3 regions of the Moritella viscosa genome follow, and region 1 is predicted to be linked to each of the others. Evidence: predicted binding sites of a transcription regulator. Region 1 holds the regulator's gene; each other region holds the start of a gene.
The links. The regulator sigma-54, encoded in region 1, starts transcription at its own class of promoters, with help from an activator protein. The targets are predictions, from matches to a motif close to GTTGGCACGNNNNTNGNNT.
Positions count from the first base shown of each region.

Region 2: the regulator sigma-54 is predicted to act here: its motif matches at 2,772-2,790, upstream of flgB (flagellar basal body rod protein FlgB).
Region 3: the regulator sigma-54 is predicted to act here: its motif matches at 9,064-9,082, upstream of flgF (flagellar basal-body rod protein FlgF).

Region 1 covers NZ_FPLG01000088.1:112,210-122,712, forward strand. Annotated here, with positions in the region: gene murA (UDP-N-acetylglucosamine 1-carboxyvinyltransferase) at 101-1,363, opposite strand; gene BT797_RS12615 (BolA family protein) at 1,375-1,632, opposite strand; gene BT797_RS12620 (calcium/sodium antiporter) at 1,957-2,925, shown strand; gene BT797_RS12625 (KpsF/GutQ family sugar-phosphate isomerase) at 2,973-3,944, shown strand; gene kdsC (3-deoxy-manno-octulosonate-8-phosphatase KdsC) at 3,946-4,494, shown strand; gene lptC (LPS export ABC transporter periplasmic protein LptC) at 4,491-5,051, shown strand; gene lptA (lipopolysaccharide transport periplasmic protein LptA) at 5,074-5,535, shown strand; gene lptB (LPS export ABC transporter ATP-binding protein) at 5,551-6,276, shown strand; gene BT797_RS12650 (RNA polymerase factor sigma-54) at 6,327-7,838, shown strand; gene hpf (ribosome hibernation promoting factor) at 7,870-8,157, shown strand; gene rapZ (RNase adapter RapZ) at 8,359-9,222, shown strand; gene mgtE (magnesium transporter) at 9,368-10,503, shown strand, end outside.
Region 2 covers NZ_FPLG01000015.1:53,878-64,380, reverse strand. Annotated here, with positions in the region: gene BT797_RS02465 (flagellar basal body rod protein FlgF) at 1-42, opposite strand, end outside; gene flgE (flagellar hook protein FlgE) at 56-1,258, opposite strand; gene BT797_RS02455 (flagellar hook assembly protein FlgD) at 1,268-1,924, opposite strand; gene flgC (flagellar basal body rod protein FlgC) at 1,930-2,352, opposite strand; gene flgB (flagellar basal body rod protein FlgB) at 2,355-2,726, opposite strand; gene flgA (flagellar basal body P-ring formation chaperone FlgA) at 2,844-3,563, shown strand; gene flgM (flagellar biosynthesis anti-sigma factor FlgM) at 3,647-3,922, shown strand; gene BT797_RS02430 (flagellar protein FlgN) at 3,919-4,365, shown strand; gene BT797_RS02425 (flagellar FliJ family protein) at 4,370-4,783, opposite strand; gene BT797_RS02420 (FliI/YscN family ATPase) at 4,785-6,107, opposite strand; gene BT797_RS02415 (FliH/SctL family protein) at 6,142-6,831, opposite strand; gene BT797_RS02410 (FliG C-terminal domain-containing protein) at 6,831-7,844, opposite strand; gene fliF (flagellar basal-body MS-ring/collar protein FliF) at 7,834-9,576, opposite strand; gene fliE (flagellar hook-basal body complex protein FliE) at 9,585-9,914, opposite strand; gene BT797_RS02395 (sigma-54-dependent transcriptional regulator) at 9,926-10,503, opposite strand, start outside.
Region 3 covers NZ_FPLG01000053.1:99,144-109,646, forward strand. Annotated here, with positions in the region: gene BT797_RS08780 (flagellin N-terminal helical domain-containing protein) at 1-638, opposite strand, end outside; gene flgL (flagellar hook-associated protein FlgL) at 755-1,993, opposite strand; gene BT797_RS08790 (FlgK family flagellar hook-associated protein) at 1,999-3,978, opposite strand; gene flgJ (flagellar assembly peptidoglycan hydrolase FlgJ) at 4,078-5,061, opposite strand; gene BT797_RS08800 (flagellar basal body P-ring protein FlgI) at 5,344-6,477, opposite strand; gene BT797_RS08805 (flagellar basal body L-ring protein FlgH) at 6,619-7,374, opposite strand; gene flgG (flagellar basal-body rod protein FlgG) at 7,422-8,210, opposite strand; gene flgF (flagellar basal-body rod protein FlgF) at 8,260-9,003, opposite strand; gene flgE (flagellar hook protein FlgE) at 9,191-10,498, opposite strand.

The sequences.
Region 1 (10,503 bases):
CGTAGATATAAAAAGGGCGCATATAATGCGCCCTTTTTATATCTTACAAATGCTACACGTTATTAGCCGTTATTTAAACGACAACAATGTCAGAAGAATATTAATCTTCAATGCGAGTAATATTGCCGCCTAAGCCTTGTAGTTTATCTTCAATAAATTCATAACCACGGTCGATGTGATAAATACGCTCAACCGTTGTTTCACCTTTAGCGAGGAAACCAGCAATAACGAGACTCGCAGATGCGCGTAAGTCCGTTGCCATTACTTGTGCGCCAGTCAAACTCTCAGTATCGCGACAAATAGCCGTATTTCCTTCCAGTTCAATGTCTGCGCCCATACGCGCTAATTCAGGTACGTGCATGAAACGGTTTTCAAAAATAGTTTCAATGATAGTCGACGTACCTTTCGCCACTGTATTTAATACCGTGAACTGTGCTTGCATATCCGTAGGGAAACCAGGATAAGGTACCGTCTTGATATTTACCGCTTTTAATTCACGACCTTGCATATCAAGTGAGATCCAATCATCACCAGTTTCAATTTTGGCGCCCGCTTCTTCAAGCTTGAGTAATACCGCATCAAGTAATGAAGGATCTGTTTTATGGCATTTAATTTTACCACCAGTGACAGCTGCAGCAACAAGGAAAGTACCTGTTTCGATACGATCAGGTTGCACAGTATATGTACCACCATGAAGCGCTTCAACACCTTCAATAGTTAATACATCAGAACCAATACCACTAATCTTAGCGCCAAGTGAGTTTAAGAAGTTAGCTAAATCAACAACTTCAGGCTCTCTTGCTGCGTTCTCAATCGTGGTTGTTCCGTCTGCAAGTACCGCTGCCATTAATAGATTTTCAGTGCCAGTTACGCTGACCATGTCCATTAAGATACGCGCGCCTTTTAAGCGACCATCAACACGGGCTTTAATGTAACCTTCTTCAACACGAATATCTGCTTGCATCATTTCTAAACCATGAATATGTAGATTCACAGGGCGAGCACCGATAGCACAACCACCTGGTAAAGAAACATCTGCGGTCGAAAATTTAGCAGTCAAAGGACCCAATGCTAAAATTGACGCACGCATGGTTTTAACTAACTCATAAGGTGCTTTTTGGCAGTTAACAGTACCAGCAGTAATAACAACGTCACCTTCTGCATTGCGTTCTGCCTGTGCACCAAGCTCACGTAACAATTGCAACGTGGTCTTAATATCTCTTAATTCAGGAACATTCTTAAGAGTGATCGTTTCATCACTTAGCAATGTGGCAAATAAAATCGGTAGTGCAGCATTTTTAGCACCCGAAATAGTCACATCGCCATTTAACTGACAAGGACCTTTAATTAAAAATTTATCCATTCTAATCCAGCCTAAGAAGGTAATATGAATTTACGTTCGCGAACCCATTCTTCAGGTGTATATGCCTTGATGGTTAACGCATGAATACTATTTGATGCAATATGCTCATTTAATGGCGCATAAATAGCTTGTTGTTTTTTTACACGGTTCATACCGACAAACATCTCAGCGACAGCGATAACTTCATAATGGCTGCCTTCACCTTTAATGTGTAATTCCTGGAACGTGTATGCATTCTCCAGCAATGTTTGTAATTCTTTAATATCCATAATACTTAAATCCTATTATATCGCCATTCTGAGCATAGTTAAAACTGTACATGCCGCTAGCGTTATTGTAATAGACCCTTAACCGCACGTTTAGTTTTAAGTGAATGGCAATCTAGCAGAAAGAATTGCGCTTAAAACTAAAGTATTAAAATAACCCGGTATTCTAAAAGTAATCGGTATAATACACAATCATAAAAGTATAACTATATGATGATTTATACCCTTCGAGCTTGAATACTAAATAAGATTTAACAATTTACCTTTTCTTTCAGTCCAAAAAGACCGAAAATAGTGTTCTTTCATATCAACTTTTAAACTGTGCCGATGTTAACTACAAATATTATTATTTTAATTCTTGGATTTATTGGACTGGTCATCAGTGCCGATAAATTCGTCTATGGTGCCGCAGGACTGGCGAGAAATTTAGGTATTTCACCACTGGTTATTGGTCTGACAATTGTCGCTATGGGTTCATCTGCGCCAGAGATGATGGTCGCAGTATCGGCATCACTTAATGGTTCACCAAACACAGCTATTGGTAATGCGATTGGGTCTAATATTACCAACATCACCTTAGTATTAGGTATCACCGCATTAATAAAGCCACTGCTCGTAGGCTCAGCAACAATCCGTCGCGAGATCCCGATGGTATTAATTACCACACTACTGGCAGGTGTTGTACTATGGGATTTAAAACTAGAAATGTACGAAGGCGTGATTTTATTATTACTTTTCTTTATTACTATCATCACCTTAACTATCCTAGCATTAAAACGTCCAAGTAATGATCCGCTTATCCAAGAACATAATGATGAAGTACCTGAAGGTGTGCCAACCTGGAAAGCGGTTGCTTGGTTAGTCTTCGGCATGATTGCATTACCTGTCAGTTCACATTTTCTTGTTGGCTCAGCCGTTGTTATTGCACAGTATTTTGGCATGAGTGATTTAGTGATCGGCCTGACTATTATTGCTATTGGAACTAGCCTACCTGAACTCGCCGCATCCGTAACAGGTGTACTTAAAGGTGAAGATGACCTTGCTATTGGTAATATCATTGGTTCTAATATATTCAACATTTTAGCCGTATTATCACTACCTGGTATTTTAGCTCCGGGCATGATTGACCCGGCAATTATTAGTCGTGATTTCTATTATATGCTTGGCGCGACGGTGTTAATTCTGGTGATGGCAATGAGCTTTAGAGGCCGTCCAGGACGTATTACTCGTGTTGAAGGTGCCATTTTACTCGCTGGTTTTATTGCGTATCAATTCATTATATTTAGTAGCATTTAATGCTGTTTAATCTCAATATTAAACAATATTTTCATTAGGGAGTAACCATGTCGAGTCAGTTTAACTATTGCCAAAGCGCGCTTAATGTCATTAACACGGAAGCGGCAGCGATTTCTCAATTGAGCCAATATATTGATGCCACGTTTACCGCGACTTGTGAATTATTAATCGCATGTAAAGGCAAAGTCATTGTGACTGGCATGGGTAAATCAGGGCATATCGCTAATAAAATTGCCGCGACATTAGCCAGTACAGGAACCCCTGCGTTCTTTGTACATCCTGCCGAAGCAAGCCATGGTGATCTTGGTATGATTGAACGTGGTGATGTGGTTATTGCGTTATCTAATTCAGGTGAATCAGATGAAATTCTAGCATTATATCCGGTGCTTAAACGCTTAAGCATTCCTATTATTGCAATGACAGGTAGTACTAATTCAACCATGGCGCGCGAAGCAAAAATTAGTTTATGTATTAAAGTTGATAAAGAAGCTTGCCCACTGGGATTAGCACCGACATCGAGTACCACAGCAAGCCTAGTGATGGGTGATGCTATCGCAGTGGCCTTACTCGAAGCAAAAGGGTTTACCGCAAATGATTTTGCACTATCTCATCCCGGCGGTAGCCTAGGCAGAAAATTATTATTACGTATTTCAGACATTATGCATAAAGGTGACGACGTACCAAGCGTACAACAAACCGAGACTATCTCTGACGCACTATTAGAAGTCTCTCGCAAAGGTCTTGGTATGACGGCTGTTAATGACGGGACTAAGCTAGTTGGTATTTTCACAGATGGTGATTTACGCCGTATCCTTGATGCACGTATAGATATTCACCAAACCCCAATCAGTGAAGTAATGACACACAGATGTGTTACTATTAATGGACATATCTTGGCTGCAGAAGCCCTTGCCGTCATGGAAAACAAAAAAGTTAACGGTTTAATTGTCATCAATGAACAACAAGAGCCCGTCGGCGCCTTCAACATGCATGACTTACTACGCGCAGGTGTACTATAAAATGATTAATACATTATACGGCCCAATCTCACAAGACATCTTAACCAAAGCAAAAACATTAAAACTGCTCATTTGTGATATAGATGGCGTTTTTTCTGATGGCCGCGTATACATGGGTAACGACGGTGAAGAACTAAAAGCCTTTCACACTCGCGATGGTTTTGGCGTAAAATCACTCCTTAATGCCGATATCGAAGTTGCTGTGATCACTGGCCGTCAATCCACGATTGTAGCTAACCGTATGCAAGGTTTAGGTGTTAAACATATCTATCAAGGCCAAGACAATAAAGTCATCGCATTTAATATGCTGATCGAAGAACTAAAAATATCGCCAGAGCATGTTGGTTATATTGGTGATGACGTTATTGATTTACCGGTAATGAATCTTTGTGGACTCAGCGTTGCCGTTGCCGATGCCCACCCCCTTGTTAAAAAAAGTGCCGACTTTAGCACCTCCATTCGCGGTGGTTTTGGTGCTGTAAGAGAATTAGCAGATCTAATTCTATTGGCCAAAGGGATTTTAGACCAAGCACAGGGCACCTCTGTATGAGTCGTCAAAATATGGGGTTTGTGGTCCTTTTTCTTTGTGCGCTTGGCATTTGGCGTTTTTTTTCACCTGATGACGAGTCTACAACTGCAACGTCAACCGAATATCAGCCTGATTTCACTGCTCAAATTCTACGTAGCGTTGAGTTTAGTACTGAAGGAAAAATTATACGTCGCATTTTTGCAGATAGCATGGAGCATTATGGTGAGTTAGGCATGACAATGTTTACTAACCCCGTTATTATTATTTATGATGAAAATGCGCAAGCGACATGGAAAATCCAAGCAAAAGAAGGTAACTTCAGTAGTGACGATGTAGCAACACTACGAAATGATGTTGTTATCAAAAACATGAACAAAAATGATTATATTGATGTTATAACTACCAGTTATTTACAATTAGAGCTTGCCAAAAACTTGGTGCGTAGCGATCAATTGATTACCATTTCAGGGGACTTATTTCATCAAACAGGTGTCGGACTTGAAGGTGATTTAAAGCAAGAATACATGACAATCCTTAAGCAAGTTGAAGCGATTTATACTAATGATGAAAAAATATAAAGTTTTACTATTAACATTATTCATGAGTAATTCAGCTCTCGCATTAGAGTCTGATTTTAAAGAAAATGTTGTCGTTAATTCCAAACGTCAAGAAGTATTTATTAAAGAGAACCGAGTAATATTTTATGACAGTGTAGTGGTTACTCAGGGGACGATATTAATAAATGCCGATAAACTCACGGTATTAAGCTCGGGCGAAAAAGGCACAGAAGTAATGATTGCCACAGGGTCGCCAGCTACTTTTTATCAAGAGCTTGATGACGGTAAAAAAATTAAGGCCGAATCTGATGAGATCCGCTACGAACTGGGTAAAAAACGCTTAACTTTGTCAAAAAATGCACGTTTACGCCAAGCTGATAGCGAAGTTAAAAGTGACAAGATCATCTACCAAATTGACAAACAAGAAATGATAGCCGAAAGCGGCAAGCATGAATCCGATCGAGTGATCACTATTTTCACTCCTGAAGACAACAAAACTAATTAGAGTAAATGAATTCATATGGCACGTTTAAAAGTATCACACTTAGCAAAAAGTTATAACAAACGAAAAGTTGTGTCAGATGTGAGTCTCGAAGTTGAATCAGGCCAAATTGTTGGTTTACTTGGGCCTAATGGCGCAGGTAAAACCACCACCTTTTACATGGTAGTTGGTTTGGTTAAGCGAGATCATGGACAAATCTTCATTGATGACCAAGAATTAACGCATGAGCCAATGCACATTCGTGCACAACAAGGTATTGGTTACTTACCCCAAGAAGCATCTATTTTTCGTCGTTTATCGGTAACGAAAAATATCATGGCAATCTTAGAGTTACGAACTGAACTAACGCGTTTCGAACGTGAAGAAAAGTTAGAAGAATTATTAGAAGAATTTCATATCACCCATATTCGCGATAGTTTAGGAATGAGCTTATCGGGTGGTGAACGCCGCCGCGTTGAGATTGCCCGCGCACTCGCAGCAGATCCAAAGTTTATTTTATTAGATGAACCGTTTGCTGGCGTTGATCCAATCTCGGTTGGTGATATTAAAAAAATTATTCAACATCTGCGAGATCGTGGTTTAGGGGTATTAATTACCGACCATAACGTACGTGAGACGCTCGATGTATGTGAACACTCTTATATTGTGAGCCATGGACATTTGATCGCATCAGGTACTTCTGAAGAGATTTTATCCAACGAAAAAGTAAAAGAAGTATACCTTGGAGATCAATTCCGACTATAGTTTGATATTGATACGTTACCGCATTAAGGAAGAGAGAGAGTAGTCGTTAGATGAAGCCATCATTACAACTTCGTATGAGTCAATCTCTGGCAATGACGCCACAGTTGCAACAAGCGATTCGATTATTACAATTATCGACCTTGGAGTTACAACAAGAGATTCAAGAAGCATTAGACAGTAATCCGCTACTGGAACAAGAAGATCCCAATACAGCTCAGCCAAATGGTGCAGAAAGTAGCGATGAGCATAATCTGGATAATAACGACACTGTTACCGATGCCAGCCAAATAGAAGTGAGTGATGCGCTCGCCAGTGAAGCAATGCCAGATGAACTACCTAATGACAGTAATTGGGATGATGTCTACACTCCTCAAATACAGACTCACGGCAGTGCGGGTGGCGGTATTGATGGCTTAGACCAAGTCTATCAAGGTGAGACTAGCGAAGGCTTATATGAGCATCTCATGTGGCAAATGGAATTAACCCCCTTTACTGACACTGATCGTGCTATTGCTGTTGCGATTATTGATGGCATTGATGATCATGGTTACCTTAATCAGACTTGTGAAGATATCCTGTCTAGCGTCAATAGCGATCACCAAGAACTCAGCGACAGTAGCAGTAGTGAAGAACAAATTGAATTAGATGAAATCGAAGCTGTATTGAAGCGTATTCAGCATTTCGATCCCATCGGCGTTGCTGCGCGCTCATTACAAGAATGTTTATTGATCCAACTCCAGCATTTACCTAAAAACACACCTTGGTTAACAGAATGTCAGCAAATAATTCAGTCTCACATGGATTTATTGGGCAATCGCGACTACCGTCAATTAAGCCGTAAGACAAAATTAAAAGAACCACAACTTAAAGAGATCATGCAATTAATACAGAGTCTAGAACCCAGACCTGGCAACGTAATTGATCAGACTGAAGGGCTGTATGTTATTCCCGATGTTTTAGTAAAGAAAAAAAATAATCAATGGGTAGTAGAGTTAAATCCTGACATTGTGCCAAGATTAAAAGTGAACAATGAATATTCAAACTTGTCGACAGGCAATCGTAATAGCAGCGACGGGCAGTTTATTCGAACCCATGTACAAGAAGCTAAATGGTTTATTAAAAGCTTAGAAAGCCGTAATGAAACCTTACTAAAAGTAACGAAAAGTATTGTTCAACGCCAAGTTGATTTCTTTGAATATGGCGATGAAGCCATGAAACCTATGGTTTTAAATGATATTGCCGAAGAAGTGGAGATGCACGAGTCAACGATTTCACGGGTAACAACGCAGAAGTTTATGCATACACCACGTGGTATTTTTGAACTTAAATTTTTCTTTTCAAGCCATGTCAGTACTGACAATGGCGGAGAATGTTCATCAACCGCTATTCGTGCATTAATAAAAAAATTGGTCGCGGCAGAAAATGCCATTAAACCATTAAGTGACAGCAAGATTGCTGATTTACTTGCTGATCAAGGTATCAAAGTGGCTAGACGTACGATTGCAAAATATCGAGAGGCACTAAGTATACCACCGTCTAATCAGCGTAAAAGCCTATTATAGGGCTAATCCAACCTTCATAGGGGAGACATATATGCAAATTAATTTAACCGGTAGACATGTAAACATTACAGACTCACTGAAAGATTACGTTGATAGCAAGTTTTCCAAATTAGAACGGCATTTTGATCATATAAACAATATTCATGTGATTTTAAATGTTGAAAAATTACTTCAAATTGCAGAAGCAAAAATACATTTAAATGGGGGTGAGATCTTTGCCGTGCATGAACACAATGACATGTATGCCGCAATTGATGGCTTAATGGATAAGCTCGATCGCCAAGTGATTAAGCATAAAGAGAAGTTGATTCGCCATTAATTTTAACCTCGCCACAAATAACCTAAAGGAAAACCATTTTTCCTTTAGGTATTAATGCTTCTGACATAATTAAAACATATCATATCCAAATCAATTGCGGGATAATGACCCCATTATTTTATATCGCTGTAAGTTTTAAATTAGCAACCTAGTGTTGACTATGGTCACGATATATTTACTGCGCAGATGTGAGGACAAAAGATGAAATTAATAATAGTCAGCGGCCAATCAGGGTCCGGAAAATCCATTGCATTACGCGTACTTGAAGATCTAGGCTACTATTGCGTAGATAACCTGCCAGTAAAATTACTACCGCAACTTCTACAAACCTTAAATGACCAAACCGAAAAAATGGCTGTGAGTATTGATGTCCGTAACTTACCAACAGAAAAAAAAGAATTAAACGACATCATTGCTGAGTTAAGAGCGAGCACCGAGTTAACTAGTTTATTTCTTGATACCAATAAATCTGTGCTCATCAAACGTTATAGTGAAACCAGACGTCTTCACCCTCTCACAAAAGACGAACTATCCCTATCGCAAGCCATTGAAATAGAAGAGAAACGATTAAGCCCTTTAGCTTTACTCGCTGATTTAAAAATCGATACTACTGAACTCAACATTCATGAACTTAGTGAACAAATTAAAGAACGCATTTTAGGAAAGAAAAACAACCAACTTGTCTTAGTATTTCAATCGTTTGGTTTTAAACATGGCCTACCTATGGATGCCGATTATGTATTTGATGTCCGTTTTCTACCAAATCCCCATTGGATCCCTGAATTAAAACCTTATACAGGTCTTGATGAACCAGTTATTAAATACCTGAGTCAACAACCTGATGTAATGAGCTTTTCCCAACAAATTGAAAACTTACTCACGACTTGGTTACCAATGTTAGAAAAAAACAACCGCAGTTATGTCACAGTTGCTATCGGTTGTACAGGTGGCCAACATCGTTCAGTATTCATTGCTGAACAATTAGCAAAGAGCTTTAAACTACAAAATCGTGTAGTGCAAACTCGCCATCAAACCTTAGAAAAAAACAAACATAAAATTAGCTAGGACTCATTTGCAATGGCTTTAACAATCTATACAGTTAATTATTATACTTTATTGTTAATGCTGATTATAAATACAGATTAAGCTAGAATTACGCAGCACCAGCGAGCAAGGTCTTGCAGAAGAATGATAAGAATGGGGACTACATATGCCAGAAAAGATGGAGCATGACAGCACACACCTACGTTTAAGCGAAGTGAACGAAGCACTTGATAGTGGTATGTTTGTTCACGTGAAACGAATGCTCTACCAAACTCCCCCTTGTGATATTGCGTTATTACTGGAATCATCACCACCAGCTTGTCGTAAAGTACTGTGGCGTTTGACCGACTCAGAAATGCAGGGTGAGATCCTTGACGAACTTAATGAAGATGCCAAAACCAGTATTCTCAAAATGATGGATACGGAATCCCTTGTTGCTGCAACAGAAGGTTTAGATACCGATGATTTAGCAAATATACTCCGTAGTTTACCAGACAGTATCTATCAAGAAGTTATCACCCAAATGGATACTCAGGATCGGCAACGTTTAGAAACCGCGATGGCGTATCCAGAAGATACTGCAGGCAGTATCATGGACACAGACACAATTACTTTAAGACCTGATGTGACTGTCGATGTGATCTTACGTTATATCCGTTTACGCGGTGAATTGCCCGAAGCTACAGATACTTTATACGTGGTTGATAAAGATGATCGCTTAATTGGCGATGTACCCTTAGCCATGTTATTAACAACAGATCCAAACAGTGTGATTCGCACTATTATGGATCGCGAAGCAGAAACCTTACCTGCCAATATGGATACCTCTGAGATTGCAAAGCTATTTGAACGTCATGACTGGATCTCAGCGCCTGTAATTGATGATTCAGGCAAACTACTCGGACGTATTACCATCGATGACGTGGTTGATATTATTCGTGAAAATGCCGAGCATGACATGATGGGTATGGCCGGTATGGATGACGATGAAGATACCTTCGCGCCAGTGATGCAAAGTACCAAACGTCGAACACTCTGGCTTGGGGTTAATTTAATTGCCGCACTAACTGCTGCATCCGTCTCTAACATGTTTGAAGCAACCTTGGAACAACTCGCTACACTGGCTATTTTAATGACCATAGTGCCGAGTATGGGCGGTATTGCTGGTAATCAAACCCTCGCACTCGTTATTCGAGGTATGGCTGTTGGCCATATTAATGACGACAATAGCCGTTGGCTAATTGGTAAAGAAGCCATGGTAGGCGCACTGAACGGTGCTATCTGGGCAATATCTATTGCTAT
Region 2 (10,503 bases), on a different contig from region 1:
GCTTTGCTCAGCACCAGATAAAGCGGTATAGAGTAGTTTCATCAACTAGTTCCTATTAAAATGCGTTAAATAACACTTGAGTCATTTTTTCAGCTGCTGAAATAGTTTTAGAGTTAGCTTGATAGTTACGCTGAGCAGTCATCAAACTAACAAGTTCACCAGTTAGGTCTACATTAGAACCTTCATAAGCACCCGACGTTAATGCACCCAGCGTACCGCTACTTGGTAAGCCTATATTTGGCGCACCCGAGGCAAAGCTTTGACTCCACGCCGTATTATCACCTTGGCGTAAACCATTTGGATTAGCAAAATCAGCTAAAATTACTTTACCTTGTAACTTATCTTGACCATTAGTGTAAACACCGTATAGAGAACCATCATCATCAATACGAATTGTTTTCAGATCGCCAGCGCCATAACCGTTCGTTTCATTACGGCTCAAGCTGAAACTTGCTGCATTTTGGCTCATATTGGTCATTGACATCTTGATATTCAACGGCTCTGCACCCGTAATAACCTTAGAAAGTTCAACAGCATTTATAGGCGAAATCATTTTACCACTGGTATCAAAGCTTAATGTTTTCGTTGCGGTAGTGCCTGCTTGTTCACCATCAATAAAATAATGCGCAGTCCATTCATTTGTTGCAGGTCCCGCAGATTTTACAAAATACTGCGTTAATACGTGTTCAGTACCGAGTGAATCATAAACTTTGCCTGATTGTGAATAGTTATACATATCTGGTTGGATATTAGCAGGGTCAAACGCTGTCGTAGGGGCTGAAGCATCCGCTTTTAAGTTAGCGGCAAATTCAACATTTGACGATGCTTTCGCAGGTAACGTACCGGTGCCGACCTTTAGATCCGAAACAACACCACTTAAAAGTGCGCCATTTGCATCAACAGGGTAGCCTTGTAAGCGCGCACCACCACTGTTTTCAATATAATTACTCGCATTACGAACAAACGAACCAGCACGTGTATAAGACGTTTCACCGCCATTATTTAACACAAAGAAACCACGACCAGAGATAGCTAAATCCATTGAACGACCAGTGTTAACAACATCACCATCGCGATCAAAATTACTTGAAACTGCAGCAACTTCAACACCACCAGCAGACCCACCACTGTAAACAGCGGAGAACTCTGCACGACCGGATTTAAAACCCGCAGTATTTACATTGGCAATATTTTGCGAAATAACATCAAGTTGTTCATTCGTAGAACGAAGCCCTGACAAACCGATACTATAAGACATTTTAAATCCTTAACTTGCTGTTTTACCAAATTCAGAAATAGAGAACAGGGAGACACTGCCCATACCTGCAATTGACAGTTGAATATCAGAACCTGTTTTTGGCAGCGTGATTTTTTCAACTTCTCGCGATAGTAAAGGGGCACCTTTTAATACCTGATCACCAACTTTAACTTCAACATCAAACACATAACTTCCTTCATCGAGTTCTGACACTGCGAATTCAATATCTCCAGACTCAGGGTATTTCCAAGTTTGGGTGTCAACAACATTGCCGTTCAAATCTTTTACACTCAGTGTAACCTCTTCCGCTGCACTATCGATTCGGATAACACCAGAAGGTTTTTCACCTTGCTTTGCAGCAATGCCTGTAGATGGAACTAATACTTCGGTACCTATTAAGGCAGTACTCTGCAGTACTTGTTGGGTGTAGAGCATTTCAGCTTGACCAGCTTGACTGGCACGTAGACCCTCAATACCTTCAACCATCGAAAACTGGGCGAGTTGGCCGACATACTCAGTGCCATCAAGTGGATTAAGGGGGTCCTGGTTTTTAATTTGCGCAACCATCATGTCTAAAAATTCATTTTTCAAACCCAAAGCATTACTGCCTTTAGCATCTGCTGCCTGAGCAGGATCCGTTCTATTGATATTATTTATTGGATTCATAACCGTTATCCTTGTCCAAGTCTTAATAAACTTTGCTGCATGCTATTTACACGGCGCATAACCTCAGCCGAGCTCTCAAAACTACGAGACGCAGACATCATGTCAGCCATTTCACCAACCGCATTCACATTCGAATAAAAGACGTAACCATCCTTATTTGCGAGTGTATTCTCAGGCTCATATCGACGGTCAATAGTTTGTTGTGATTGAGTAACACCAAGCATATTAACGCTTGCTCCCGTCACCTCTAACGTTTCTTGACTCGTCTGATAAATAGTCGAAAACACCGGTTTCAAAGCATGATATGCTTCTTTTTCGCTACTCGCTGCCGAGTTTACATTCGCTAAATTTGAGGCGACTGTATTCAAACGTAATGTCTGGCTTCGCATACCACTGCCAGCAATTTCATAGATATTGTTAAACGACATAATTAGCGTCCATCGATTACTTTTTGAAGTCCTTGAATACGCATATTTAAGAACGTTAAACTACTTTGGAAATTCATCGCATTGTTATTAAATTTTGCTTGTTCAACACCTAACTCCGCAGTATTACCGTCTTTTGAAGCTTGAAATGGCACGCGATATAGACTATGCATTTCAAGTTCTGGTAATCTACCGCCCGTTGATTGATTTAATTGCGCTTCTAAATTTGTCAGCACGGACTTGAAATCATAATCGCGGGCCAGGTAACCCGGAGTATCAACATTGGCTAAGTTACCAGCTAAAATCTCGCTGCGTTGAACTCGCGCTTGTAAAGCATAAGGATGTATCCCCAGTGCTTTATCAAAATTTATTGCCATGAACTGCGATTCCTATTGTTTGATATAATAAACGTAGTTCACTTAAAGCAATATTCACGCCACAAATTAAAGACTATAAAAACAATGATTTACAAAAGAAGTAAGCAGGAAAGGGAAGTGGGAACGGAAGTGGGAACGGAAGTTCAGCTTCCTTTCAGGAAGTTACTGATATTAACTATTTTGTGGTTACTGAATAACAGCGTGTCTGCGCATTTATTTCAGCAACAAGTTGAGCAAGATATTAAGCGCTATAGCCAGCAACAAAACTGGCTAAATTATGATGCTGAGATCCTCATCTGGCTACCAAATAAAGCAGAACACTTGCCAGCCTGTAAAGACAGCGTTCAATATCAACGGACAACACCAAATAATGCACCTATCGGTCGAGTCAATTACTTAATATCTTGTACACAGCCAAGCTGGAAGATCCGCGCACATGCTAAAGTAAAAATAGGGTTAGAAGTGTGGCATGCTAAAACAGACATTAACCCTAATCAAATACTTAAAAAACAAAATATTCGGTTACAACGGGGAATAATAAGTCGTCACACTCAACGTTTTATTACAAGCCCACAGCAATTAATCAATCAACGAGCTAAACGCCGAATTAGATCGGGTAAAATTATCTTACCAAGTCAATTACAACAACGTCTCTTAGTCAAACGTAGTGATGAAGTCATAATAAGAGCCAGTTCAGGCAGCTTTGTTGTATCAATGAAAGGAAAAGCCCTGCAAGATGGTAAACTAGGTGATAAAATCTATATTAAGAACCTGTCATCAGGAAACAAAATTCAGGCTAAAATCATTGCGTCAGGTGTTGTTGAAACTTTATTTTAGTTTATTTTCCATTTAGAATTACAGTTACACTCAGTTTATGTCGCTTAATTATAATAATCGGATAATTTAGGTACGAGAACAACATGAAAATAACTAATAGCATTAATAATCACGCAATGGCTAAAGCTGCATCAGGCTCAACTAAAGTAACAACTGATACAGCTGTTCAAGGTTTAAAACAAACAACGGAAGTGAACCGCAAAGCCGATAACTTTGTTAATATCAGTGATAAGTTAGCGCCTACTTCTGATGTGGACATGGATAAAGTAAACCGAATCTCAGCGCTACTTAGAGAAGGCAAATTAAGCTTAGATTTAGACATACTGGCTGATAGTATTGTTGAGATGCACCGTCGATGAGTAAAGTTCGTCAATGTATCATAGCTTTAATCTCAGGCCTAAAGACAGATATTAAAAATTATTCAAGATTCCATGAATTACTGCATAAGCAACAAAGCCTTATGCAGCAGCATAAGAATGAAGAACTCATTACGTTAAATCAAGATCATAGTATATTATTAGAAACAATTCGCGAGCAAGCAATACGCCGTAAACAACTGATGTATAATATTGGTGTTACCGCTGATAATGCAGGGATGGAAAAAATACTTGCCGTACTCGATGCGAAATCGAGTCCTCAAGTTGCCCTATTATGGGAAAAGTTAAAGCAGCTAACTCACAACTGCCACAACCAGAATGAAGTGAATGGCCAACTACTCGCATTGCAATCTGAACTATTAAATAAAGTCTTACATACACAACCGCAAGATGAGTATTCATCAAATACAGCTGGTGAATACTAAGTTATTAATCTCTATACCGAAAAAAAACTTGTATAGCTAGCTCATCATTTTGAAATTGTTCAGCTATATCTTGTGCTAATTGCGCCTTAGATTCACGCCTTCTTATCACGGTTTCAAAGCCTTTAACCTGCCCAATTTTCTGGCTGATAAGCGTATTCTGCCGTAATAGGTCCGCTTCATGTAAATCAATTTCAAACTGTTGATTATCAATCAAACCGTCAAGTTGATTTCGCATCGACTGCATATTTTGCAAATGTAATACTTGGCTATCACCACTATTTGCAGTTAAGGCTTGCTGATAAATCGCGAGTTGAGATACCTGATATTTTTTGCGCTGCAACTGTTCATTAAACTGTATTCGCTGCATAGCTAATTCATCTAATTTTTTTTGTTCTATAACAATTAATTTATTTAGCATGCTAATTATCCATCAGATGTATCAATTGATTCATACTATCGCTTAGCCCTGTTTGCTCATCTAAGCCTTGCTGTAAAAATTTCGCTATCTCAGGAAATTTTTGTACAGCATAGTCTACTTGCATATCCTTACCGGGTTGATAACCACCTAATGGGATCAGTTCCCTTATTTGTTGATAACTGCTGTATAATTTTTTCAATTTAATCGCATGCGCGAGATAATCTTTTCTCACGACTTGTGGCATAACACGACTAATCGATGCACTAATATCAATGGCTGGGTAATGTCCTTGTTCAGCGAGATCACGACTAAGCACGATATGACCATCTAAAATAGCGCGAGCAGCATCAGCAATAGGTTCTTGCTGATTATCACCTTCAACCAATACGGTATAGATAGCAGTCATGCTGCCACTACCGAGTCCATTGCCCGCGCGTTCAACTAATTGAGTAAGTAGACTGAATACAGAAGGTGGATAGCCTTTCGTTGCCGGAGGCTCTCCCATCGCTAAACCAATCTCACGCTGCGCTTGCGCATAGCGGGTCAAAGAATCCATTAATAATAAAACGTGCTTCCCTTGATCACGGAAATGCTCAGCTAAACGATGACAAACTTGTGCTGCACGCAAGCGCATCAAGGCGGTAGCATCCGCAGGAGCTGCAACAACAATCGCGCGTTTACGACCTTCTTCACCTAAACTGTGTACTATAAATTCATGAACTTCCCGACCGCGTTCACCAATAAGCCCTACAATAATAATGTCAGCTTCGGTATAGCGGGTCATCATGCCTAATAACACACTTTTACCGACACCTGAGCCCGCAAATAGGCCTAAACGCTGCCCTTTACCAGGTGTTAACACTGCATTAATACAGCGAATACCTACATCAATTGGTTCAGAGATAGGTTGACGGCTAAGCGGGTTATTTGGCAAAGAAAAAAGGGGAATAGACTCACCAGTAATGGCAGGAAGGCCATCAAGTGGTTGCAATAGCCCATCAACAACCCGACCTAATAATTGTTCGCCAACAATAATATTTTCAATACCACTTTGTGATGAAACCCTCGCACCCGAAAACAAGCCTACAGCATGATGAAGTGGCATTAAATAACTAATATCTCTGTTGAAGCCAACCACTTCAGCAGCTAAACTGCCATTATTAAGTGTTTCAATAAAGCAACGTTGACCGACAGCCAGTCGACAGCCAGTCACCTCGAGTGTCAAACCATTAATACGCACAAGTCGCCCATAAACTTTTGCAACAGCACCGGCGTCAATACTGTCCATAGCCTGAATCAACCGCTCTTTTAATGCTTCATTCATAGCCGAGTTCCCCTTGCAACATCATAAAATTGAACTAGCTAGCTTCTGTCATTGACTGATTCACAGATTCCATGCACTGTTGAAAGCGTTCTTCGGTATCAACTGAAATCTCCTTATCTGAACTATTAATATAACTATCTCCGACAGCTAATTTCTCATCAGCTTCCAACGTCCAACCATTCAAGTCTGATATACCGAGGTCTTTAAGGCGTTTTTTATCATCAACATTTAAGAAGATACGTACTTTTTCAATATCATCGGCAAACACTTGGATAGCCTCTTCAACAAGGTTTAACACTTGTTTAGGGCTTAAAGTCAGCTCGGCACGGATAACTTGACGAGATACCTGTCCAACTAAATCAGCAATCAGTTCTTGTTGAACTACGAGCTTATGCTTAGCCAATTCATCGACTTTTCTCTGCACTGTTGAAAGCTGAGCTATTGCATCTTTAAATAACTGCGCACCTTTAATTTGGCCTTCCGCAATACCTTTCATAAGACCCGCGTTATGCCCTTCTTGGTGACCATCAACCAAACCTTGCTGCAAGCCACGCTCAGCACCTTCTTTATGCCCCTCTTCCAAACCTTGTTGAAATCCTTGCTCAAAATTAGGTGATACCTCATCAATAACGCCAAGATTCGAACCGCCAGCCACACGAAATGGTGGAAATACATGCCGTCGGTAACTGGTTTTATTGGATTTAATAATTTGAGCTGAGTTCATTAGCTAACCACTTGTTCTTCGAATAATTGTAACTGTAATTCACCACTTTCAAAGAGCCTACGGGCAATAGCCATAACCTCTGTGCGTGAAACTTCGATTTTACTCAACGGCATAGGACCCAAACGTTGAATTTCAGCATTAAGCGCTTCTGCCATACGTTTTGGCAATGCTTCTTCGATTTTATCGATAATTGATTTATCTGCACCTTTCAAAGCCGTAGCTAAAACCTCATTAGGAACAGCCTCAATAAGCGCTTGCAGAACATCTAATGGCTGTCGTCCAATGATTATAAAGTTGTACATGTTATCTCTAATAGCGTTAGCTGTATCAAGGTTATGCATCTCAACTAATTCAATTAAGTTAGCTTTATCGCCACTGTAACGATTAAGGATATTTGCCGCTTGGCTGCTGCCATCAACTTTAGCGCCAGACTGTTCAGCAACAAAATCAATACAAAGTTGTAGTGTGACTCTTAAATCATTAATTACATGATCACTGATTTCTTCTAAATTAGCGATACGATAGATAAGTTCATCATGAGACTCTAAAGGTAAATTCTTTAGCACCGCATTGGCTGTATCAGGTGGTAAAAATGCCAACATAACCGCTTGCATTTGCAAGTGTTCATGACGGAAAAAACGAGCTAATACATCAGCTGGTAGCCACTGTAGACGCTGAATATCGTTCGACATTACATCACCATAAATGGAATCTAACATGCCACTAGCCAGTTTTCGTCCAAGCGCCATATCTAATGATTTCTCAAGATATTCACGAGATGCCCTGCTAATCCCACTTTGCTGAGTATATTGTTCAAAAAATTGTTGTAAAATTTGCTGAGCATCAATACTTGATACATTACTGAGGCGAGCCATTGCCATTGATACATCTTTAACTTCTTCAGGCTCCATCAATCTCAATATTTTTGCAGCTGATTCTTCACCCATGCTTAACAGTAAAATAGCGGCTTTATCTCTTTCACTAAACGCTGTGGTCATATCATTACGACTCATTCTGACTCCCTCCGTTAGACTTAACCCAGCCTTTCAATACTTCCGCAACACGAACAGCTTCTTTATCCGCTAAAATTTGTAGGTGGTTTAATTGCACGCTAAACTCACTTCCAGGGGCTGGTAAAGTTGGCACTTCAACTGCTGTTAACTCGGCCATATCGACCGCCTTACTTGTCTTCGAGATCTCATCCGGCTTAATATCAGAGCTTAAACTATTCGTTTTAGGTTCACTTTTTTGGTCTGTTAACGCAAGAGCAGCATTTTCTGTTTCTCGTGATTGACTAACGAAGTTTTTAATTAACGGTCTGATTACAAATATAATTAACGTTAAGCCGAGAATTGTAATAACGATATAACGCAAGTACGCTTGTATGGCATCCATCTGCCACCAAGGTAATCCTTCAAGCGTTGTTTCAGGAACAGCGATAAAATCATAACCAGAAATATTGAACTGATCGCCACGACTAGCAATCATACCAATAGCATTTTTTATCGTGCTAGATATTTTAGCTAACTCATCATCACTCCAACCTTCAGTGCCCGTTGCTATTTTATTATTCAAAATAACGGAAACACTTAAGTTATTAATGCGGCCAAATTCATGTTTTTTATGCATCACAGAGCGACCAACAACATATTCTTTGCTGTAATCATTACGCTTAGTGATCATCGATGATTCAGCTTTACTCGATGCTGTTTTTTTACCTTTCTTTGTCACTTTTTTAACGGGTGGTAAATTTGATAACGAACCTGGAATACCAACAGCATTTACATCACCAGAAACTTGTTCACGTATATTTTCCTTTGTTAATACAGTTTCAGGGCTCACCATCTCTACAGTCTCTTCGACCTCGTTGAAATCTAAATCTGCGGTTAGTTGTATTCTAAAATTGTCAGCACCAACAAGTGGATATAAAAGATCACTTATTCGACGCGTTAATCGAGCTTCGAGATCATGTGTAAATGTAACCTGCTGCGTGGCCAGTTGTCCCCGATTACTCGACTGACTACCGGATAAGGTTAATAATCGACCCGCTTGATCGACCACCGAAATATTATCGGGTTTCATATTTGTTACACTGTTCGCGACTAAATTAATGATCGCGCTAACTTGCCCTTGAGAAAGTTCTCTACCGGGTTGCAAATCAAGCATGACCGAAGCCGAAGCCTGTTCCTCATCACGTCCAATAAACAGTGTGCGTTCAGGTAACGCCAAATGTACACGCGCATTACGAACTGTATCGATAGTGATAATCGATAATGCTAACTCTCCTTCAAGTGCAAAACGATAGCTTTTAGACTCCATAAACTGACTTGTGCCCAGTCCCATTTTACCTTCAAGACCACCCATCCCCATTGGGATATTCTTTTTGACACCCAGTGCAGCCAACGCCATACGTAATTGAGCGAGTTGATTTTTCGCGACTAAAATTTGTCCTGACTCTCGATCCAACTGAAAATCAGCTTTTTGTTGCTCTAGCAGCTCAAGAATGTTGGCTTTATCATACATTTCTTGCTTCCCATACAAGGGAACATACTGCTCAGCAGTCCATAAAGATGCAACAATAACAGCAGCAATAAGGCTTGATAACAATCCAATAAAAAATAAAGACCTAAATCGATAGAATTTTTCGCGAGTTAGTTTCAACCGCGATTGCATGTTCTTTATCACGTTTCCGTTACCTGCGCTTGAGTTTTTGATGAGACCTGTTTCTTGAGATAAAATGTCCACACTAGCCCCTACAACGGTATACGCATAATATTATCAAAACCGGTCATTAACTTATTTCTAACTTGCATTAATACCGAAAAACTTAAATCCGCTTTTTTTGTCATAACCATCGCACCAACTAAGTCATCACTACGACCTGAATCGACGGCTGACATCATGCCATTAGCTTTTAACTGCTGCTGATTAATATCACTGACCATCATTTTCATTGTCTGGTTAAATGATACCGCTTGATTTGCACCTAATGGATTACTTTCAATTTCATTACCAGCTTGAAGCTTCATTAGCTCCATTTTATTCATCAAATTAATTGATTGGGTATTTGCTTCGATTTTCATATTATTACCAGTTAAATTGCTATACCTTGCTCTCGCATTGCGACCATTTTGTAACGCAACGCTCTAGTGCTTACACCTAGTGCAGCAGCGGTTTTCATTCTATGTCCTTTAAATTGTTTTAATGTATCTAAAACATATTGGTACTCAGCCCTTTTTTTAGTTGATTCCAATCCTTCAAATTGGTGAACAGTTTTCAACACCGTTTTCTTTTCATTTAACTGTGCTGGTAGCATTAAATCAGCCTCTTGTATTTCCATACCTCGAGCAATAATGAGTGCCCGTTGAATTACATTTTCTAATTCACGGACATTACCAGGCCAAGCATGTCCTAATAGCATCAATTTGGCAGCACTACTTATAAAATAATCAGGCGTTGGCGCATACTTACGAATGAAGAACTCCGCGAGAGGCAGAATGTCATCTTTACGCTCTCGCAACGCACCCCATTGCAAAGGTAATACATCTAATCGGTAATACAGATCTTGACGGAACAGACCTTTTTCAACGGCCTCTTGTAAATTTTTATTTGTTGCAGCGATGATACGAATATTAAGCTTAATTTTTTTATTACTTCCGAGCCGTTCAACTT
Region 3 (10,503 bases), on a different contig from region 1:
GAGAAACGGTTTTGTTTCGCACCCAGATCACCTCGTATATCTGTTACCGACGCAATCGCCGTATCCAAATCTTGGATCGCAGTTTGAGCAGCCGCAGCTGTAAGTACATTAGACGCAGCAGTACCAACACCTAAACCGAGTGAGTTCATATTTGTAGTAATTTTAACATTAATTATTTGGTTAGCATCAGCACCCACTTGGAAATCATTGTTAAACGATGAATCAAGCAACGTCTCGCCACCAAACGTTGTATCTTTTGCTACACGATCAATTTCATTTTGTAACTGACCAAACTCTTTATTTAGCGCTTCGCGATCGGCAGTACTGTTTGAGCCATTGGCAGATTGGATTGAAAGCACACGCATACGTTGTAACATATTGGTTGTTTCATCTAACGCACCTTCAGCAGTTTGTGCCATTGAGATACCATCATTGGCATTTCGCGCACCTTGGTTCAAACCGTTTACTTGTGCTTCTAAACGAGAGCCAATTTGTAAGCCCGCAGCATCATCAGCAGCAGTGTTAACTCGTTTACCTGATGATAATCGTTCAAACGACGTTTGTAGTGCATTCGTCGAGTTAGTTAAATTACGTTGTGAGTTTAAAGACGCAACGTTAGTATTTACATATATAGCCATTAGTATTCCCTCTGTATGTAATGTGATTAAGCAGTGACATAATTTGTATGTAAGTCGTGCTTAAGTACCAGTCTATAAATTATTTATATATTTAAAATAGCAAATTGTGTGCCAAACTATGACACCGAGTTAAATAAACTTAAGTTATTGATTTTGTTGAATGACTTATAGCTCATCTCAAGAATGTTTTGCTCTTTAGTTAAGTCAGTCATTGCCGCGGCAAGATCTGCCTCGGTAAGAATTGCCATCGCTTCTTGGTTAATCACTTTAAATGATTCGTTAGATTGAGTAACACGTTCAATGGTATTATTACGACCACCAATCGTAGATGTAGTAGACATCACTGCATATTGAGCATTTTCAATTCCAACCTGCGCATCAGCCATACGCTCGCGAAAATCATCTTTGGATAGTGAAGTATCAGCGAGCGCTATTTTCAAGGATTCTAATGTATTTAAAATATTGATATTTTTTGGTGGTATTAATGAGATATCTAAACTACCTGGCGCAGCGCCTACCGCTGTAATCTTGACACCATTAAAGCGAATACCTTTTTCAGATGCGTAATTTCCGCTTTGTAGTAGGTTATTACTGGTATCACGGATCTCAAATGTATCGCTATTACCAGGGATCAGCGGAGCAGTAACACTGAGCTTAAAAGTATTATTTGCTAAATTACTATGATCATAATTATTGAAATGAAAATTATCATACTCCCCCTGTTCTATCACTTCGACTTGCGCAGCAGTGATATTACCAGTCAAATTGCTGGTATCAGCAGTCAAGCGTGCAGGCACAGATTCAAAAACTCGTGCACCATTATCTCCATCACTAACGTAGACATTTGTTGCTATTTGGATTTCATTATCTTGTTCATTACCACGGTAGGTGTATAGTCCCGTTTGAGCATCTTTGACATACGTTTGTAGATGCGATGACGTACCTGAAAAAATAAAATCACCATTTGCATTTTTGGTATTAGCCAAACTAAACACTTCTTTTTGTAACTGCTCCATTTCTAACGAAATTGCGAATCTATCTTGCGAATCTACGGTACCATTAAGCGCTCGAACCGAAAGCAAACGCCCACGTTCCATCGCTATATGTAAGTTACTGAGTGTCGTTTCTTCTAAACCAAGCGTACCTTTTAGCATCAAGCCGTTAGTTTGATATTGAGTATTCTTTTTGATTTCGTCATTCAAGTAACTCGATTTTGCAATTTCAGCAGGTGCATCACCTGATGTTCTGAATTTTTCTTGTGATGTCACTTGCGAATGTGCCGTATTCAAACGTTTTTGTGTTTGCGACATGTCTTGCATCGAACGAGAAAAAATCTGATTATTGGTTAATCGCATCTTAATTACCTCGCTGCATTCAGAATGGTATCGAATATTTCTTTTGAAATACGTACGACTTGTGCGGATGCATTGTAGGCTTGTTCATAACGAACCATATTTGCAGCTTCTTCATCAAGGTTGACCCCCGACACACTTTCAATCCAATTACGGCTTTGCATTAATTTCGCTTCGTTTGCCGCAGAATCAACACGTGCTGCACGAGTTTTGTTACCTACACTTGAAATCAACGCCGAAATACCGCCAGCAAACGTCATCTGGTTTTGACCGTTACTTGTATGACTTTTATGTAACTTATTCTCACTCTCTAAACCAGCAAGTTTTAAACCATTACTGTTATCTGCAATGGCATCTCGATTGTAAGCTAATGTGAATTTTTCGCCTGGATTTGGTTTACCATCCATCTTAATTTCATAACCCACGCCAGGGTTTAAAGGAGGGATAGCATTCTCAAATAAATCTTGTCCATTTAGGGCACTAGAACTGGTTGCCATGTAAGTACCATTGCCATCATAAATATCGAAGTCACCGCTGTTATTAACAATAATCTGCTGCGGTGCTGTTTTGTTTAAATCGTTATTAGCAAAAGATAATGTGGGGTCAGAGATCTCAGTGACAGAAATACGGCTCATCGTTGTATTGGCAGTTCCAGTCTTCGTTTGTAAGATCGAGGCTAGGGCAATATCTTCAGGCTGAGAACGTGTTACGTCATAATCGTTAAGATTAAATAACGTTGGACTCATTAAAAATTTATCACCGTTTTGAAAACCACCCGCGGCTGCAGAAAAATCAATCTCAAAGCCATGATCAATGACTTCAACAGGTCCAGGATAAACACCACTAACCGCTAATGGATTAGTACTCCGCTCACCATCTTTAATTTCATAAACATCAAATGTTAATGGGCTTGTCATCATTACTTGATACTGACTTGTTGTTAGAGAACTACCTTGACCAGAAATTAATTTAGACGTGAGAATATGCGCAGGGTTTGAATTACCTGAATAATACTTCGCTTGTGTTGGCGGAATGGTGTAAATATCTTTACCCATTTCACCATTTAAATCCAAGCCCATTTTATTTTGAGTATTAACCGCATCAGCAATGCCAAGGCTCATCTGACCTATTTCACGTAATGATTTATAGACAGTTTCATCACGAAACTCCAATAATGCACCAATACGCCCGCCGAGCTCTGCATCTTGTAGTTGCATCGTATTCTTATTGATATTTAGGACCAGTTCCATATTGCTTGGGTCTGGCTCTCCACCAACAGCTTGAAATTGACTGATACTGTCTTGCATTACTAACGGTTGCCCGTTAAGCAAATTAATTGAAATGCTTTTGTTGTCATTCATAATTGTTGATATATCAAGTTCTTTTGCGAGAGCTTCGATTGCAACATCACGCTGATCAAGTAACGTCCCAGAAGCACCTCGAGATGTATTTTCAGCGGTCATCACCTGCTTATTAAAACCATGAACTTCTTGAATTAATGAATTTAATAATGCTGGTTTTTCTGTTATTTCATTATTTGCCGTTTTTGCTTGAGTATTTAATTGTTCACCAACATTTCGAAAACTGGCAGCTAATGTTTGAGCATCAGAAATAACTAAATGACGATTAGAGATAGAGGTTGGATCATCATTAGCAGTGTGAAAAGATTCAAATAATTGCGATACACCAGCCGCCATATTATTTGAATCATCAGACAATACTTGATCGGTACGCGTAATTTCAGCAAGAAACTTATCTTTATTACTAGAAGCGCTGGTATCAATTAATAACTCTGCTTGTGCAAACTTATTAACTTCTCGACCAGTGACGGATCGAGCAAGTCCCATGTTATCTGTTTGTGATTTATGCTGGGTACGCTGACGGCTATATCCATCCGTATTAACATTCGAAATGTTATTACCTGTGGTATTAAGCATTTGCTGGTGACCTAAGACACCAGACGAGCCTATTTGTAATAAATTTGCCATCAGATTACTGCTCCAACCATCAGATCAACACTCCAAAATAGATTATCTGTATTTCTTTATATTCAGTTATTACTTATTCAGTAACTCAACTAAGCAAGACTATTTAAATGCATCATGTTTCATGACGTTTTGTATTTTCGCTGCATAGTTAGGATCTGTTGCATAACCCGCGTTCTGTAAACCATTCAAGAACTGTGCCGAATCAGCAGAATTACGTAACGCGTCGCTGTAACGATCGCCTGATTGCAAGAAATCAGCAAAATCATTAAAGCTCGACTGAAAATTTTGGTAACTTCTAAATTGATGTTTTTCACGTTTAGCCACACCGTTGGTAAACTCTAAGGTATCCACACTTGCAGTCGGGCCTTCCCAACGTTTATCTGCTTTAATATTGAATAAGTTATGCGAGCTATCACCTTTATTATCAGTCGATACCTTCTTACCCCAGCCCGTTTCTAACGCTGCTTGAGCAAGTAATACATCCGGAGAGACATTTAAACGTTTAGCCACCGAGTCCGCAAAAGGCGCTAATGAAGTGACGAACTCTTCAGGACTGTTGAATTGCATCTGGCGAGGCTTTTCGACCGTTGGTAATGTGGTATTCGTTTGCTTCCCATCAGCTATAGGATTCCCCTCTTCGTCAATAGCCGGGACTGAAGCAACGTCTTTACCTTCTACGATCCCTTTACCTACAACCTTATTGGCCTGTAAGTTTTGCAATGGGTTACTATCCCCTTGCAATGACGAGGCTGGCATATAATTGCCGCCATTATTCGACAATTGCTTAACAATCACATCCGCTAAACCCATACTGCCTGATTGGCTCATATCCGCTGCCATTTGCTTATCTTGCATATCACGATAAAACTGGGTGTAGTTGTTATTCATTGGACTTTCGGTTTCAAATGCGGCATTCGCGTCACGCATGCTTTTCATCAGCATATTGGTAAACAAAGACTCAAACTGCTTTGCGACTTCTTTCAATGCAGCTTCATCATTATTCAGCGCACTTTTACGCAAAGAATCCAGATTATGCGTATCTAAGACGTTACTGCTTACATTTGTTTTAAATGAATTATCCATACCCAGCCCGTTACTATTTTCGATAGTTATTATTTTTCAGTTAGTTATTCATATTTTTAAATTAATATTTAAACACCACTGCCATTTATTTGGCATAAATTAAAATAAAACAAAATCAACAACTTAAATAAAAACAATAAATTAACTTCAACCTTATATATAACAGAGCAATTCTTAGACCAACTTCGACAATGAAACAAAATATATAAAAAAGCGCGATACCCAATCACGGATATCGCGCTTATAAATAAGTCATAACAGTACTGAATTAACTAAACGTCATTAAATGATAATTAACTGCCCATCTAATGCACCAGCATCTTTTAGCGCTTCTAAAATTGACATTAAATCACCCGGTGCAATACCGACTTGATTAACAGCGCGGATCAAATCATCGAGTGTCGCCCCCGCATCAAGCTTAAACATTCGCGCATCTTCCTGGGTGACATTAATCGTCGATTTATTAGTTACCACTGTTTCACCATTAGCAAAAGCGTTGGGTTGTGAGACTTCTTGGGTTTCATTAATGGTAACCGTTAATCCACCGTGAGTGATTGCAGCTGGTTTTAGCCTGACATTTTGACCAATAACAATGGTACCAGTACGTGAATTAACAATAATTTTTGCCGATTCATCTGCCATTTTTAATTCAAGATTTTCTAATGTCGCTAAATAAGCAACACGCTGGGAAATATCACGAGGAGCAAGAACGCGTACTGACGTCGCGTCCATTGGATAAGCTGTATTAGGACCGACAAGATTATTAATTGAGTCAGCAAGACGTTTCGCGTTAGAGAAATCGCCACGGTGTAAATTAAATGTGAGAAAATCACCATCGCCAAATGGATTAGCGACTTCCTTTTCAACAATAGCACCACTGCTGATACGACCGACGGTAGGCGTATTAATTATCACCTTTGAACCATCTTTCCCCTCGACACCAAGGCCACCTACAACAAGACTACCTTGCGCTAACGCATACACTTGTCCATCAGCACCTTTCAGGAAGGTCTGCAATAATAAACCACCGCGTAAACTTTTCGCTTCACCAATAGCAGCAACCGTTACATCAATCGTTTGACCAGGTTTCGTGAATGCGGGTAATACCGCACTCACCGCAACGGCTGCGACATTTTTAATTTTAACTTTCGCACCTTCAGGCATAGTGATGCCAAAATTATTCAACATGGTTTTAAAGCTTTGCGCTGAAAACGCATTACTTTTTTCACCAGTGCCAGGTAAACCGACCACTAAACCATAACCGATTAATTGGTTATCACGAACCCCTTGCACAGAACTTATATCTTTAATTCGCGCTGCATGTGCAGTATTGATCGTGACAACAAAAAAGCTTAACAAGACAATGCTCATGCCGAATAAAAAATGTTGTCGTTTAATCCGAGTTGATAGTTTCATCTAAATAACCTGTGCTATAAGAATTATCATTATTTTGGTTTATACAGCTTACTGCCAAAATTATGACAACCGCTAAATAATGGGCGTTATAGAGCTAAAAGCAATTCTCATACCAAGATGTTATTTACAGATTGATTCAAATTAGAAAGGCCATTTATTACCATTCAGGAATTTAGTTGCCCAGCCTTGTACCTGCGCTTCTCCCAAATCATCAATTGCGCCATATTGGATACGCGCATTCGCGATCAAAGAAGAATCGACTTTATTATCAGCGTCCACATCTTGCGGACGTAATAAGCCAGTAAGACGAATATACTCACTCCCATTATTCAGCATGAGCCACTTCTCACCACGAATAACTAAGTTATTATTAGGTAGCACACGCACAACGGTAACAGAGATATTACCTTCTAAGCTGTTACTCTGATCGGCAGAACCATTTCCAGAAAAAGAACTCTTTTGGTTTAAACTACCTTCAATCGTATAACCGCCAATAACCACCTCTTCACCACCAAGATTAACTGGGTCTAATTCAAACGAATTATCTTTACCTAAGTTTGAGCTGGCTTTCTTTTTAGCACTTGTTGACTCAGTCAATGTGACCGTAATAATGTCACCGACACGGCGCGCTTTAATATCCGAAAAAATATTATTATTGTATTGCGAGTTAAATAACGATCCCGTTACTTTCGCTTGTACTGGATTATCATCAGGTACAATCGGTGCATAATCAGGCGAGTCTTGCTGTGGCGTTTCATTCACATCTGCAGGTTCTTTCGCATCTTCGGTTTTTGTCGCGTCTTGATTTTTAGTGACTATGTTTTCTTTTACTTTAATTAAAGATGCACAACCCGTTAGCTGGATAAAAACAAACAGAGCAAGGATAAAATTACGCATTATAATTCTCGATGTTATTAATTAATGTTTAACGACTAACCGCTAAATTATAGCTGTTGATTGGTGTAACTTAACATTTCATCAACTGCTGAGATTACTTTCGAATTCATCTCGTATACACGTTGGCTTTCAATCAGATTTACTAATTCTTCCGTCACGTTTACATTCGATGTTTCGATCGCACCTTGCACTAATTTCCCCAGACCTTCATTACTTGGAAGACCTTGTACCGGGTCACCACTGGCACCCGTTTGAATATACATATTTTGTCCAATTGGCTGTAAACCACCAGGGTTAACAAAGTCCGAAATATTAATTTGTCCAACGGTTTGATTATTTGTCTGACCCGGTAAACTTACGGAGATCTCGCCATCTTCCGAGACGGTAATAGTTTGTGCGTCAGCAGGTATTTGGATCTGCGGTTGCAATGGATATCCCGTACCCGGTGTTACGATAATCCCTTCATCATTTAAGGTAAATTGACCGTTACGGGTATATGACGTAGTACCATCTGGCATTTCAATTTCGAAAAAACCACGGCCACTGACCATTAAATCCAGAGAGTTATCAGTCGTTAGCATATTGCCTTGAGAATGATCCTTTTGGGTCGCAACAACCCGTGCACCCGAACCAACCATTAACCCAGACGGTAATTTGGTATTTTGCGAAGATTGACCACCCGGCTGATTTATCGCTTGGTACAGCAGATCTTCAAAGATAGCACGCTCTTTCTTAAAACCAACCGTACTGGCATTGGCTAAGTTATTTGAAATCGTTGAGATATTCATTTGCTGTGCTTCTAAGCCGGTTTTACTTATCCATAATGCAGGATTCATAACATTTCCTCGTCTAATTTATATTTTGTGTGGACTCATCAATGAACAATTAACTCACGCGTAATAGTGAATCTGATGCTTTGTCATTTTCTTCTGCTGTTTTCATCATTTTTATCTGCATTTCAAATTGACGTTGCAAATTAATCATTCCGGTGAGTTCACCAACAGCACTAACATTACTGGTTTCTAACGCACCGCCTGCTACTTGGACATTTAAATCAACGGCAGCTGGCATACCATCAGCTTGTCGAAACATGCCATCATAGCCTTTAACTAAATTTCGAACGTCGGGATTAACTAGCTTTAATTGGTCGACTTCTTCCAATGCATTTGCCGGAGCCCCCTGAGGACGAACCTCGATACGACCATCAGCATGGATTTTTATTTGTTCAACGGGTACAGGGATCACGATAGGACCGTTTTCACCAAGTACAGGACGGCCTGATGATGTCAATAATTCACCAGTCGGACTCATGTGCAAACTGCCCCCACGGGTATAGCTTTCCTGATTCTTATCATCCAGCACACTTAACCAACCATCACCTTGGATCGCAACATCAAGTGCATTACCCGTTTGTTGTAGCCCCCCACCAGTAAAATCTTGTCCTGGACTTTCAGTAATAGCAAATACACGGGTTGGTAGGCCTTCACCAAAAGCTTGCATTGAACGCGCTTGTTCAAAATCAGCCTTAAAACCATGTGTATTCACATTGGCGATATTATTGGCACGAACAGCCAATGCATTCATATTTTCTTTGGCTCCCGACATCGAGATATAAAGCATATTGTCCATTCGTCAATCCTCTGTCACTTTTCGTTGAAATCGTTAATTACCCGTTGAGTACCAGTAATAAAGCAATTAAAGTGCCAAAATGAAAAAGCCACCCTAAATAGGATGGCTTTTTATCAAAAAAATGTGCACGGGTATTGCTTAAACGATGTTTAAGCCCGCTTGTTATAAGGCTTAACAGCCCGTTACATTAACGGATCTGTAATACCGTATCTTGCAGTTTAGAATTCACTTCTAGCGTTCTTGAGTTAGCCTGATAATTACGCTGTGCCGTAATTAAGTCAACAAGTTCACTCGTCAAGTTTACGTTAGACTGTTCTAGTGCCGATGAATTAATTTTACCAAAGGTGCCAGAGTTGGCTTCGCCAGCAATCGCATTACCCGAAAGTTGTGATGCACGCCAACCCGTATCACCCGTCTGGCTCAAACCTTGCTCATTGGCAAACTTTGCCATCGCAATCATACCCAACTTGTCATTACGACCATTACTGTAACTCGCCGCAACCATACCATCCGGGCCAATATCAATCCCCGTTAATCGGCCCACTGTCGCCCCGTCTTGCTCAAGCTTAGAAACTTCAAACGCAGACGCAAACTGAGTCGGGTTATTAATATTAAGGTTAATCGCCTGAGTCGTATCCGCACCATTGCTTAAAATAGCCCCTAGTGGCACGGTCGTTGCTATAGCAGGGAGTTGCTGTTGCAATAGTCCTGATGAATCAAACGTCATTCGCATGGCCGCTGGTTTTACTGGTGTTCCCGGTGCAGCTGCAATAGCCTGACCACCAACAATATCAATAGGCTGATCATCCACATAGTTAAATTCTAACCAAGAATTTGGTGGGGCACCCGCTGAGCCATCTTTTATATAATAAGTTGATAAAGTATGTGACTCACCTAATGAATCATAAATAGAGACAGATGTCGCAGAGGTATAGGTGCCACTGTCAGCTGGATCAAATTGCAATGGATCTAATCCTGGTGATGTTGCCGGTAGATTCATTGTCATATCAACATTGTCAGTCGATTCTGGCACACCCGCAGTATCGGGGATTTGTAGCGGTTTTGTTGACGCCATACTCACGGCTTTTGGTGAACCATCATCATTAACATCATAGACTTGCAGATAATTACCCGCTGAGTTAGTCACAAAACTATTTGCATCAAGCTTGAAGGCGCCTGCACGCGTATAATTACGGTCCATAGACTCAAGTCCATCAGACATAACGAAGAAACCATTACCGTTAATCGCTAAATCAAGCGAGTTCTCGGTAAAGTTCAAACTACCTTGTTGGAACTGCTGTGCAACATGAGCAGTTGCTACACCATTACCAACAGAGGTTTTAGCATTTGAGAAAATCGATGTTGCATAAACATCGCCAAACTCGGCGCGAGACTCTTTAAAACCCGTGGTATTAACGTTAGCAATATTATTTGCCGTTGTATTAAGGTCTTTCTGAGCAGCGTTAATCCCACTCAAGGCGATGTTAAATGACATAAGGT